DNA from 2 places in the Candidatus Chlorohelix allophototropha genome. Region 1 is predicted to be linked to the other one. Evidence: riboswitches for the same ligand, from Rfam matches in the RefSeq annotation. Region 1 holds a riboswitch; the other holds the start of a gene.
What was found. A riboswitch is a leader RNA that binds a small molecule or an ion and turns the genes downstream of it on or off. The one in region 1 is predicted to bind cobalamin.

Region 2: another riboswitch for cobalamin. It lies ahead of OZ401_RS08705 (ABC transporter substrate-binding protein); the one in region 1 lies ahead of cobT (nicotinate-nucleotide--dimethylbenzimidazole phosphoribosyltransferase).

Annotation. Positions count from the first base shown of each region.
Region 1 covers NZ_CP128399.1:1,059,948-1,065,921, forward strand. Annotated here, with positions in the region: gene OZ401_RS04460 (hypothetical protein) at 1-677, shown strand, start outside; gene OZ401_RS04465 (GNAT family N-acetyltransferase) at 1,096-2,094, shown strand; gene OZ401_RS04470 (alpha/beta hydrolase) at 2,091-2,792, shown strand; gene OZ401_RS04475 (hypothetical protein) at 2,847-3,224, shown strand; cobalamin riboswitch at 3,544-3,670, shown strand; gene cobT (nicotinate-nucleotide--dimethylbenzimidazole phosphoribosyltransferase) at 3,887-4,978, shown strand; gene OZ401_RS04485 (biotin transporter BioY) at 5,003-5,617, shown strand; gene OZ401_RS04490 (ABC transporter permease) at 5,953-5,974, shown strand, end outside.
Region 2 covers NZ_CP128399.1:1,965,770-1,971,743, reverse strand. Annotated here, with positions in the region: gene OZ401_RS08725 (glucosaminidase domain-containing protein) at 1-73, shown strand, start outside; gene OZ401_RS08720 (gamma-butyrobetaine hydroxylase-like domain-containing protein) at 133-510, shown strand; gene OZ401_RS08715 (GNAT family N-acetyltransferase) at 517-1,104, opposite strand; gene OZ401_RS08710 (class I SAM-dependent methyltransferase) at 1,396-2,226, opposite strand; adenosylcobalamin-variant (AdoCbl-variant) riboswitch at 2,658-2,752, shown strand; gene OZ401_RS08705 (ABC transporter substrate-binding protein) at 2,986-4,008, shown strand; gene OZ401_RS08700 (deoxyribonuclease IV) at 4,151-5,020, shown strand; gene OZ401_RS08695 (MATE family efflux transporter) at 5,025-5,974, shown strand, end outside.

The sequences.
Region 1 (5,974 bases):
CAATTGACGTAAATATTCAGGTGTTAGATTGGTCTCGATACTTTGAAAAAAATGCGCCCTTCCTATTGGCAAGTCTTTCTCTCATTTGGATTGGCGTTATTACTCGTAAAAGCCCGCTGTTATTAAGAATCTTCTGTACGCTTAGCGGAGTGGCGCTTGGAATCGCTCCCAATTATTATCTGGCAAACGGTTGTGGTTTAGAGAGTGGTTTGGAAACACAATGTTTGCTCTCCGGTAAATGGTCAACCTATCTCTATAATCCGCTTTGGTCTGTAACTGTAGCAATAGGGTTGTGCTGGTATCTGAGCGAATTGGTTGAGAAGAAACGCTGGCGTTTGTGGGCGCAAGGGCTGGTCTTACTGGCTTTACTTATATCCTTAGCAGGCTTCTTGCAAGCGTCTATTATCAGCGCAAATTATAATAATCCGGACTATGTAGTTTGGCAGAGTCGAGGTGAATTTTGGTTCCTGTGGGGTTCGCTGCTGGTATTGGCATTAATGAGAGTATGGCGCAGGAAGCGGCAACGAGAATGGGGCTTACTAACCGTTGCCTGCCTTCTAGTATTTACCGGAGGATTTATTTTCGTAACAGTTTTCGATATCGTAATTATCGGTCTAGGACAGCAATGGTACACTTTGGCACTTCCCTTATACTTTCAAATAAATATGCGACGCTAGCTGATTGAAAATGCCGACAGGTTTGGGTCAGATAGGTGCCCAATCGAACAAAACCCTCTTTTAACAACGGACTTCCATTGCCGTTTACCAAGAAACTTGCGGTTAGAAGTAACTGCCGGATGATTAAGTCCCAAAGCAACCCCGACAGTTTCGTACGACGAGCTTTGTGGGGTTATTTTCATTTTGAAACATGCCCCTCTCAGCCTGAATGTTATTTAATTCCTCGTTCTATACTCGACCAACTGTCCTTTGCCGCCTGTTATTAACTTACTAATGTACAAAGAAGAGCTTAGCCCACTCCTCATTTAAGTAGATTATAGATTATAATTCTTTAATCATTTTAGGTACTCTCCTTAATAAGATAAAAATTCTCAGTGCATATAATTGGAAAGGTGGATTAGGATTTATGAAAAGGGGGTTGATTCTCAAAGCTTACGAATCTTCTCAGCAAGATGCCGTCTTAAGGCTGTGGGAGAATAGCGGACTAAATACCCTATTTCCTGCGAACGGTCATTTGTGGAAAATAAATGTCGAAAATAACCTTGCTTTCAAATCAGAGGATTTTTGGGGAGCATGGAATCAGCAAGGTAAATTGCTCGGTTTTGTCTTAACTCGACGCTTCCGAGATATAACTACACCCTCTATTATGGAAGAACGCTATGGAAAAACAGGCTGGATAAGTCTATTGCTGGTCGAAGAAAGTAGTCGAAGACAGGGCATCGGTACAGGGTTGCTTGAAAAAGCGCATGCGGTACTATCAGATGTTAAATCTATTAGATTGGGTGGGGATTTTAACCACTTTTTCCCGGGTGTTCCAGAAGGGGAATCATTGGGTTTTTTTTCAAATAAAGGCTATACTTTTAATCAAGAATTAATAAATGACCTTTCTTTAGATTTGGATAATTGGGAATTATCCGAACAACCCATTTCAATTATGGGCGGAGATTATTTTTTTACGCAGGGTAAGGCTGGAGAAGAGGAATCGATTCTGGATTTTATAGGATTACCCTCTAACGGGTTTTCTCCACGTTGGCGTTATGACCTTGAGCGAATATTCAAGAAGGGCTACAGCCCGGAAAATGTAACCCTTATAAAAGGTCAAAGTGGTAAGATCGAGGGTTTTTTACAAACTTGGGAGTTAAAAGAAGTAATTGAATGTGCATTGTCACGTCCGACAATATTCTGGGCAATGCATGAAAAACCTATGGAAAAACATGGTAGCATTGGTCCGCTAGGTATAAATAGCACCATAAGAGGTGGAGGAATAGGGCTTGCTCTAGTTGCTGCAGGGACAGCATATCTTAAAAAAAGAGGAGTTACATTTGTTACGATTGATTGGACAGCTTTAACTACTTTTTATTCAAAGCTAGGCTATCACCCATGGCGAAGTTACAGAATTGGATATAAGAATTTATGAACGATGAGGTTAATAGCGTTCCTGATATTAGCGGCACCGAGTTAATCCAAGGGATAATGACCTATCGCTTACGTTCGGCAACTGAGAATACTTCCAGTGGTAAACACCCTTTATTAATTATGCTTCATGGGCGAGGTGCGAATGAAGGAGATATTTATGAATTAGTACCCTTTATCCGCCGCAATATTATAATTGCTGCTCCCCGCGCTCCAGAGCTTTTCGACAATAATCCACGTGGTGCATATAGATGGTTCGCTTGGACTCCTAATCAAGAAATCGGCATTGAGCAATTTGTAAATACAGCCAAAAAGCTTGCTGAACTGGTAACCGAATTAACCTTTAAATATCCAGTAGATAGTTCAAAAATTTATTTTGGGGGCATGAGCCAGGGCGCTGCTATGGCATGTCTTATGTCATTGCTAAAACCAACTCGGGTAAAAGGAGTTATAGCCCATAGTGGATTCTTACCGTATCACCCGGAATTAACTAAATTATATAGAAATGCAAAGGGCAAGCCCTATTTCTTTGCACATGGAACCGAAGATAATGTGGTTTCTATTGAGCGAAGTCGGCATGTAGCAAATGCTTTTTCAAAAGCAGGGGCACGAATCGTTTATAACGAATACCCGATGGCACATACAACTAGCATTGAAAGTAGACATGATTTAGCCGACTGGCTACACAACGAAGTTAAGTAGTAATTATTTGATGTGGTAACAACATTGTAACACAAGCTTGGGGGTTAAAAGGGTATGGATGATTTCGGTGTATTTATGTTGGTAGTGGCTTGGTTAGTAGCCATAATCGGTGGACCTACCATATTAATTTTTAAATTGATCAGACGTGATGAAGACCCTGATCGACGTTATCGTATGGTTACCGGGTTTAAGGGTTGGTTTATCGGGTTAGCTGCCGCACTACTATTGTACATGGTTTTGCCAACTGTTTTTGTAAACCAAAGTGCTGACCCTGATAGCATGGGAGAGATTCAACTCTTTTTCATATTGATACTGCCGCCAATATGTGCTGGAGTTGTCTTCCTTATTTTTGCAATTCTAGCAGACAGATTTAAAACCCAAGACGAGTTCCCCAAAAGTATAGAAGAGGAAGAGGGCATTTACTACAGATAGTAAGTTCGTCTTTACGCAAAACTGTAAGGAACAGCCTACCACTGAAATTAACGACGCTTTTGAGGCTAGAATATCCCAGTTTATTAGCAACAATAGCGACTAGTGGGTCACGCCCCAATTGAGTTGCCATTGCTCTAAGTTCAAATTGCTTGATTTGATAGCAAATTTATTTGCAACTTGACCCACTAGTGTTAACACAGCTATACACGTTCGGCATGTATTATATGGTAGTGTAAATTACTTACTACTTTGGGATATGCTGTTAGACTTAACCCAATTACTTTAAAAAACAGATTGAGGGACTCTTTTCATGCTAATTTATTCGATATTGGCTGAAGATAAAGAGTACACAGGGAAAGATCGGTGCAATTCCGACGCAGTCCCGCTGCTGTAAAGAGGTGGATTTTGCCTCAAGCCAGAAGACCTGCCCTCAAGAGATCGTGTTGACCTTCGCGAGAAAGGGCACGTCAGTAAGAAATTGGCTCAAATTAGCTCAATCCCCACCTTAGAATTTTATAGCAATACTTTCAACCACTTTAAAATACAATGGGATGATTTGTTATTGATTTTGGATTGTGCTTTAAGCATTTCCTGCTCTCGTAATCCTCTTGTAAGGTATCAATACCTATGATAGCAAAACTGAAATGAGAGGAATTTGAACAATGGAAGAGAGCTTGAAACGAGAAATTGAAGCAACTTTAGCCGCTATTAGGCCTATGAATAAAGAGGCAATGGCGGTGGTACGCTCCAGACAGGATCGCCTCACTAAACCAGCGGGTAGCCTTGGGAGACTCGAAGAAATTACTGTGAAACTCGCCGGCATCACCGGAAACCCTCGCCCTAGAGTTGATAGGAAGTGCATAGTATTAATGGCAGGCGACCATGGTGTGGTGAGTGAAGGCGTAAGCGCGTATCCTTCTGAAGTCACCCCTCAAATGGTGTTTAATTTCCTTCAGGGCGGCGCAGCAATCAATGTACTGGCGCGTCAGGTTGGGGCAAGAGTAGTAGTAGCAGATTTGGGAGTAGCCAGCGATTTACCGGAGCATTCCGGCCTATTAAACCGCAAAATCGGATATGGCACTCGTAATATGATGATTGGTCCGGCTATGACTAAGCTCGAAGCCCTAAAGGCAGTACTGACTGGAATTGAAATAGCCCGTCAAGAAGCTGAGAAGGGGATGGATGTGGTCGGAACTGGCGATATGGGCATCGGTAATACCACTCCCAGTAGCGCCATTGTAGCCACTTTTACCGGACTCCCCGTAAGTATGGTTACAGGACGCGGTACCGGTTTGGATGATTCCGGTTTATCGCGTAAAATAAGTGTTATCGAACGTTCTATTGAAATCAATCAACCAGATAAATCCGACCCGCTAGATGTTTTAGCCAAAGTGGGAGGGTTTGAAATCGCCGGGTTGACCGGGTTGATTTTTGGGGCAGCAGCAGCACATATACCAATTGTTGTGGATGGTTTTATTAGTACCGCTGCCGCTTTGATTGCTACCGAATGGTATCCACCAGTGTGTGACTATTTAATCTCTGCTCATAACTCGGTTGAAATTGGACACCGGGCAATGCTGGAACATATGGAGTTAAGCCCCTTGTTAAATCTTAACCTACGGTTGGGTGAAGGTACTGGGGCAGCAATTGCCATGAGCGTGATTGAGGCTGCCACAAGGACACTGGCTGAAATGGCTACCTTCGATGAAGCAGGCGTTTCAGAGTCTGAAAGTAAGTTAGAAATCACTCAATAACAACTAAGTGAAGGAAACCACAAAATGCAAGTTCCTAACAGCAAAGGGAATGGGTTACTTGTAACTCGCCCAACAACATTCTCAGATTTAATACCGACTTCAGGACGGCTCGTATGGGTCAGAGAAGTGAGCCTGATCGTAGGCTTCAGCCTGTTAATAGCCTTAGCAGCACAGGTGCGTTTCTTTATACCACCTATCAGCGAAGTGCCGTTTGTGGCTTCAAACATGATCGTAGTGCTGGCAGCGGCAATATTAGGAAGCAAACGTGGGCTTGCCGCAGTTGGATTATATCTGGCGGAAGGCGCGTTGGGTCTGCCATTTTTTGCCGGTGGTAATTCCGGATTTTCTGCCTTTAGCGGTGTTACAGCAGGTTACCTTTTCGGCTTCGCAGTTTCCGCATTTGTAGTAGGCTTGCTGGCTGAAAAAGGCTGGGATAAACGCTTTGCCACCTCTTTTCTGGCAATGCTGATAGGCAACCTGATAATTCTGGTGATGGGTGGATTTTGGTATTCCCTAACCTTTGGGGTTGAACTTGCCTTTACCCGTGCGATTTTACCGTTTTTACTGGCTGATACTATAAAAATGATACTGGCAGCAGTGATATTACCCTCAGCTTGGTTCCTTGTAAAAAAACGCTAACTTTATATCCACAAGAGCTTTTGAGAGCAAGCAATTTAACTGTTGCTTGCTCTTTTTTATTTTAAAAGCAAGCGATTTATTATTATGTCAACTAAAATTCATTTAATAAATTTGAGGATAGCTGAAACAATAAGGGGGATTATTTTGTCACACATAACAATGGGCATTAAATGAACATGAAATTGGTCTTTCGACTCATATTTTTTAGCCGGGGCGTTTGGTACTATAAAGTACATTGTGGTAACTATAACTTTTTTCTATAGTACAATGATGAAATGCTTCAGCCGGAGAATTAATTGTCCTATCGTGGGATTCGGAATTAGGAAAGGTTATTAATGCAAACACTTATCCTTTATT
Region 2 (5,974 bases), 910 kb from region 1:
ATCACAACTGGGTGGTACGTTCTTGGTGGAGACGGTACGTACTTTTCTGGGGCAGCAACTTGGCTCCAAGTAAAACACAACACTTTGCAGTAAAGGCAAAGAGCTAAAATCCCTTGTCAGAAGAGGTAATAAATGACTTCAAACTATGATTATTTAGAACCGGTTGAAATTGAACTTAAACGTGCCGATAGTTATATGTTGGTGCAGTGGAATGACGGGCACGCCGGACGTAATAACTTTTTGACTTTGCGCTGGAATTGCCCATGCGCCGGGTGTGCCGGAGAGATGGGATCTAAGGGTCGGCTCGATATTGTGCAAGAACTAAAAGCTGATGAATCAGTGTTGGAGAGCCTCGAACCAATTGGACTGTATGCGCTGCGCCCTAGTTGGAAAGATGGTCACGATACCGGGTTATATACTTATGATTGGTTGCGCGCTCTATGCGAATGTGACAAATGCATGGCGGAAAATCCCGGCAAGTTCCAGAATCACCGCCTTGTGCGCCGATAAGCCGAATTAACGCTTAAGGAATGTTTCGAGGGTGGCTTTGACTGCCCCCCATTCACTATCTAGAATGCTGTAATACACCGAATCTCGGATATAACCGTCGTGTAGTATCATGTGGTTTCTCATAATACCCTCTTTTACGCCGCCAATCCGCTCAATCGCAGCTTGCGAAATCAGGTTGCGTTTGTCGGTTTTGAGGCAAACGCGGATGGCTTGCTGAGTCTCAAAAGCATGTTGCAATAATAAATACTTGCACTCAGTATTGCGGGGACTGCGCCAGTAATCACGCCCTAACCATGTCCAGCCTATTTCCAGATTGCGGTTAGTTGGTTGAATATCCAGATAGCGAGTGCTGCCGATTGCCCGGTTAGAAGCACGATCAATGATAGCGAAGGGCATTTGGGTACCCCCAACTTTTAGAGCAAAGGCGCTCTCGATTAAGTTGTTTATTTCCTCTAAACGGGTTGGGCGTGGGGCTGGTAAATAACGCCAAACCTCATCGCTCTGTGCTGCCTCGAACAAATCCACCGCATGAGTATGCGTCAACGGTTCTAGCCTTACATAGCTTCCTTCAAGAGTAACGGGTAAAATCTTCAAAATAACCTCTTTTGATAATATATTAATTGGTGATTAATATAGCATGTTGTTCTTTTGGGATGCAAGTTTTAATTAATAGAGGGGCAGATTATTGCAACAGGGAACTGCCGAAAGCCTTTTAAAGGTCTTAGGTTGTTTTCGCAGTCAGGTGAGCGCCATCTACTTTTTCCGGATTAGCGACTATCTATATCGACCATGAAAAAGCAGGGTCAAAGCTTGTTGGCTGCGCTCTTTAACACTTTTGCTGGTCATCTAATTCTTCCCAACCTACTCGCTTGAACAGTTCTTTGATTAAAAGATTGCGCTCAAGGGCACTTTTGGTTTTCTAGCACGCCAGATTGTGGTAGATGGTATCATCGAAACCTTATACCAAGGTACGTTAGTCCATGTACTCTCTCTCCAACGTTCACGCTGTGGCTCAAGCTCAATAATGTCGGTTAAAAGCAAACCCGCAGCAGTGATAGCGCGTTGCCAATCGCCATAGGTATGGTGAAATTGCACGTAAAGCGTACTAACCCCATCTTTCCAACCACTTTCGGCGGTCATGGGGCTACGATCAAAATAGCTGCGCACTATCTCAAGCTGATTTTCACCATCATCAGCAAAGCAATCAAAAAAGGGATTGAGCCAGCTAAAAGCAAAAAGCCCACCTTTTTTGAGCACACGCGCCACCTCTTTGAAACTACGCACTATATCTACAAACCCAACTGCCCCGAAATTGCTGAAGACAATATCAAAGAATTCATTCTGCCATTCACTCAAATCTTCTGCATTACCCTGTACAAATTCAAGCTTTGCCTCTACAGATAATTCAAGCTTACTGAAGGCGTGTCGTGCAAATTCTACCTGACTGTCGCTGATATCTTGCCCGATAACATGTGCGCCCTGTTTCGCCAATCTCGCCGACCATTGCCCGCCACCACACCCCAGTTCAAGCACCTTTTTACCGGCTACATCTCCCAATATCTGAAGTTCGCTTTCTCTCGGTACGCCAAATATAGGTCCCCACAGACCGTTTGCACCTACCAAATTATCCTTGTGTTTCTCTTGATAACGCGCCGTCTCGCGATTCCAATCTTCCCGATTGAGTTCAGTATAATGATTTATATTAAAGTTGCTCATAGCTACCCTCTATTCCAACAAATCTATTACTCTGCAATTAACAGGTATTAAGGCTCAAAGTACATAGACAAAAGATTGATCTCATTTTACAACTGTCAGATTTATTTTGCAGTAGTCAAAGCGTAATACAAAGCCAATTTACCGCATTAAGATAGCCAAGCTTAGCCCTTTGATAGAAATAGCACGAAACAAACTAACTTTCATATTGGCAGCTATGCTTCTAAAGTAACTATTCCACCCGAAGGAACGTACTATATCCTTTTGGGTTTGGTTTTATTCAGCCCATTATCCACTTATCGTTTGACAGTCCCAAAACCGGATGATATTATTAACCCAGTTTTCCGAAATGCTCATTTAAATTTGCATATAGATACAATTAGGGAATATCTTCTCGCCTTTTGAATAAAATAGGCGCGGTGCAAATCCGCCAAGCAGAAGATTGACACAGGGAAAGTCCGGTGAAATTCCGGCGCAGTCCCGCTACTGTAAATCGGTTCATCCCGAAAGCCAGAATGCCTGTCCCTAATCGTGCCGTTGCGAACGCCTTCGAGAGAGAGGACGCACGGGTCATACTTCTATGTATTGATTAAATAGAAGTAAACTCAGAATCATTCTTTAAGCCCAGCGCAACATTTGCCGGGCTTTTTTAATTCCCGAAAATGTTGCTATTGGCTAGCATCTCCTCTTTTTTCAAGGCAATGAGTTCTGGATGTGTAAACCGGGCGTGAAACCCGCCCAGAGCTAGAAAGAGGAAGAGACTTGAAAAAATCCTATTTGACTCGTTGGTTTGGCACTGCTCTACTAATTCTGACGGTGCTGCTCGTTGCTTGTGGTGATAATACCGCAACTTCTGTACCGGCTACTACTACAACCAAAGTTGCAACCACCTCGGCAGCTACTACTGCAAGTGCTCTAACCACTACCGCTGCTGCCACTACCGCTGCAACCTTTCCGCTAGAGTTGAAAGACGATGCCGGACGCACTGTTAAGCTGGCTAAAGCTGCCACGAAAATAGTTTCGCTTGCACCCAGCAGCACTGAAATACTTTATGCTCTAGGCTTAGCAGAGCAGGTGGTTGGGGTTGACCAGTTTTCCAACTATCCACCGGAAGCTGCCAAAAAAGAGCAGGTCGGTAGCTTTGCCGATATTAATCTTGAGAAAGTTATTAGCCTCAGCCCAGATTTGGTTTTGGCTACCAGCCTGCACCTCAAAACAGTAGTGCCGACTCTTGAACAAAGAAACATAAACGTGATAGTGTTTGATCCAAAGGATTTGGCGGGAGTAGTAGCTAACATTAAACTGGTGGGTAAAGCCGCCGGTGTGCCGGATAAGGGTGATACTGAGGCGAAGAATTTCCAGAATCGCCTTGATAATGTAGCTTCCAAAGTCAAAAATGCCAGCAAAAAGGTAACCGTTTTCTTTGATCTTGGCGACCTTTATACGGTTGCCGCCGGTTCCTTCCTGAACGATATGATTGAAAAAGCCGGTGGGGTAAATATTGCGCCTGCCGGAACTAACCCCTATCCCCAATTGACAAACGAAGTGATAATTGCCGCCGATCCGCAGGTTATTATTCTCAGTTCTGGGGATGGCGGATTTGTGAAGGATGATGCTGCTGCCATTAGCACCGTTACCGCCCGCGCCGGTTGGGATAAACTTACGGCAGTAAAAAACAAAAATATTCGAACTGTAATTGCCGATCTCACCAATCGCCCCGGACCTCGCGCTGCTGAAGGGGTGGAGCAAATTGCGCTTGCTCTCTATCCAGACCTTTTCAAATAACTATTAACTCATAACATTTCCCTAACCGCTGCCGGAATAAGTAGCTTACTTGTCCGGCGGCGGTCTTATTTTTAAAGTGAAAAGTCATGAAGTGGCTATGCTATAATGCTAATGTTCATATAAAAATTTGAAAGGATTCAGTGTGCTAATAGGGGCGCATATGTCGGTGGCGGGCGGTTTACACTTAGCTTTTGAAAGAGCGGCAAAAGCGGGTTGCAGCGCCATGCAAATATTTACTAGAAATGAACGCCAATGGCAATCCCGCCCCTTGAATGAGGCAGAGATTGCATCATGGCAGAATGCCCGCAGTACCAGCGAGGTAGGACCGATTTTAAGCCATGATAGCTATCTAATTAACCTTGCTTCACCGCTGGAAGAAGGTTGGGAAAAGTCGCAGACTGCCTTTAAGGATGAACTCCTTCGCTGCGCGATCCTAGGGATTCCCTATTTGGTTACACATGCCGGTTCACACGTTGGTAGCGGGGAAGAATTTGCGTTGCAACGGGTGGCAGATGCGCTTAACCGGGTAATAGATGAATTCAGTGAATCCGGTATTCCCGGAATTGAACAGGTTACGGTTTTGCTGGAAACGACTGCCGGACAAGGTACAGCTATAGGTTATCGATTCGAGCACTGGGGTACTATTTTCGAAAAGCTCAAAAGACCTGAGCGAGTTGGGGTATGCTTTGATACCTGCCATGTGTTTGCTGCCGGTTACGACCTAACAACGCCGGAAGGCTATGAAGATACAATGGCGCAATTTCACCGCTATATCGGCTTAGAAAAGCTAAAAGCCTTTCACATGAACGACAGCAAAAAAGGTCTGGGCAGTCGGGTTGACCGTCATGAGCATATTGGGCAAGGCGCAATGGGTCTAGAACCCTTCCGCTTTATAATGAATGATGTGCGACTAGCCGAAATACCAAAGGTATTAGAAACCCCCAAAGGACAGGAAGGGCTGGAAGATATTGAAAACCTCGCCCGTTTGCGCAGCTTGATAGAAGCAGCCTGAATTTATGCAAACAGACCTAAAAGAACAGCCTGATCAAAAAGCCACTTCCCCAAAACCTCCAAAACCACCCTCTTTGCAAAAAAAGGCTGGCTGGGCGCTTTTCTGGAATATAATTTTTCTTCCTGCTAAAGCTTTGCTTGGACTGGTTGTCTCTCTGGTAATTATTAAGGATTTCAAGAGAAGCGCCTATATAGACCTAGCGGCAATTAGCGCGTCGCTTGCACTACTAGGAGTCGTGACCGATCTAGGTATTGAAAGGTCATTGCCCCGTTTTGTGAGCGAAATTGAGGTCAAATTTGGCAGAACTTACCTACGCCGCTTTATCTTTAATATAGTCATAATCAAGCTGGCAATTCTAGCGGTTTTAAGCCTCGTTTTCGGGATATTCGCTGATACGGTGGCACAATGGCTGGATTTAACCCAATATGCCAGAGCCTATCTTTCCCTCATTTTGTTGCTGTTGGTGTTGGGAGCTTTTTATGATATAGCAACCCAAGTACTATACAGCTTTTTTAAGCAAAAAGTCACAAATATACTTGATATAACTGTAACTATTGTCAATACCTCTCTGACTCTTGTGTTTATTCTGATATTCAAATGGGAAGTATTTGGAGTTATAGTCGCACTGCTATTAACTACTATCGTAAGTGTGGTAATTGCTACATGGCAAGCATGGACTGCTTCACACGAAGCACGTGAGATTGGCAAGAAAAGTGTTGGAAGCGGCGGAGGCATTACCGAGAAACAGAATCTTGCAGAAAAAGTAAAACTGCGTTGGCGTTTTATAAAGTACTCAACCCTAATGTATTTCCTGAATGTATCCTACTCACTTTCGGATTATTCTTTTGCAGTAGTGGTATTGGTATATTTCCGCGAAGCTGTAGCTGCTACAATTGTTCGTATCACTTACACTTTTATAAGAACTTTACTTAAAAACTTGATGACTCCCTTAAA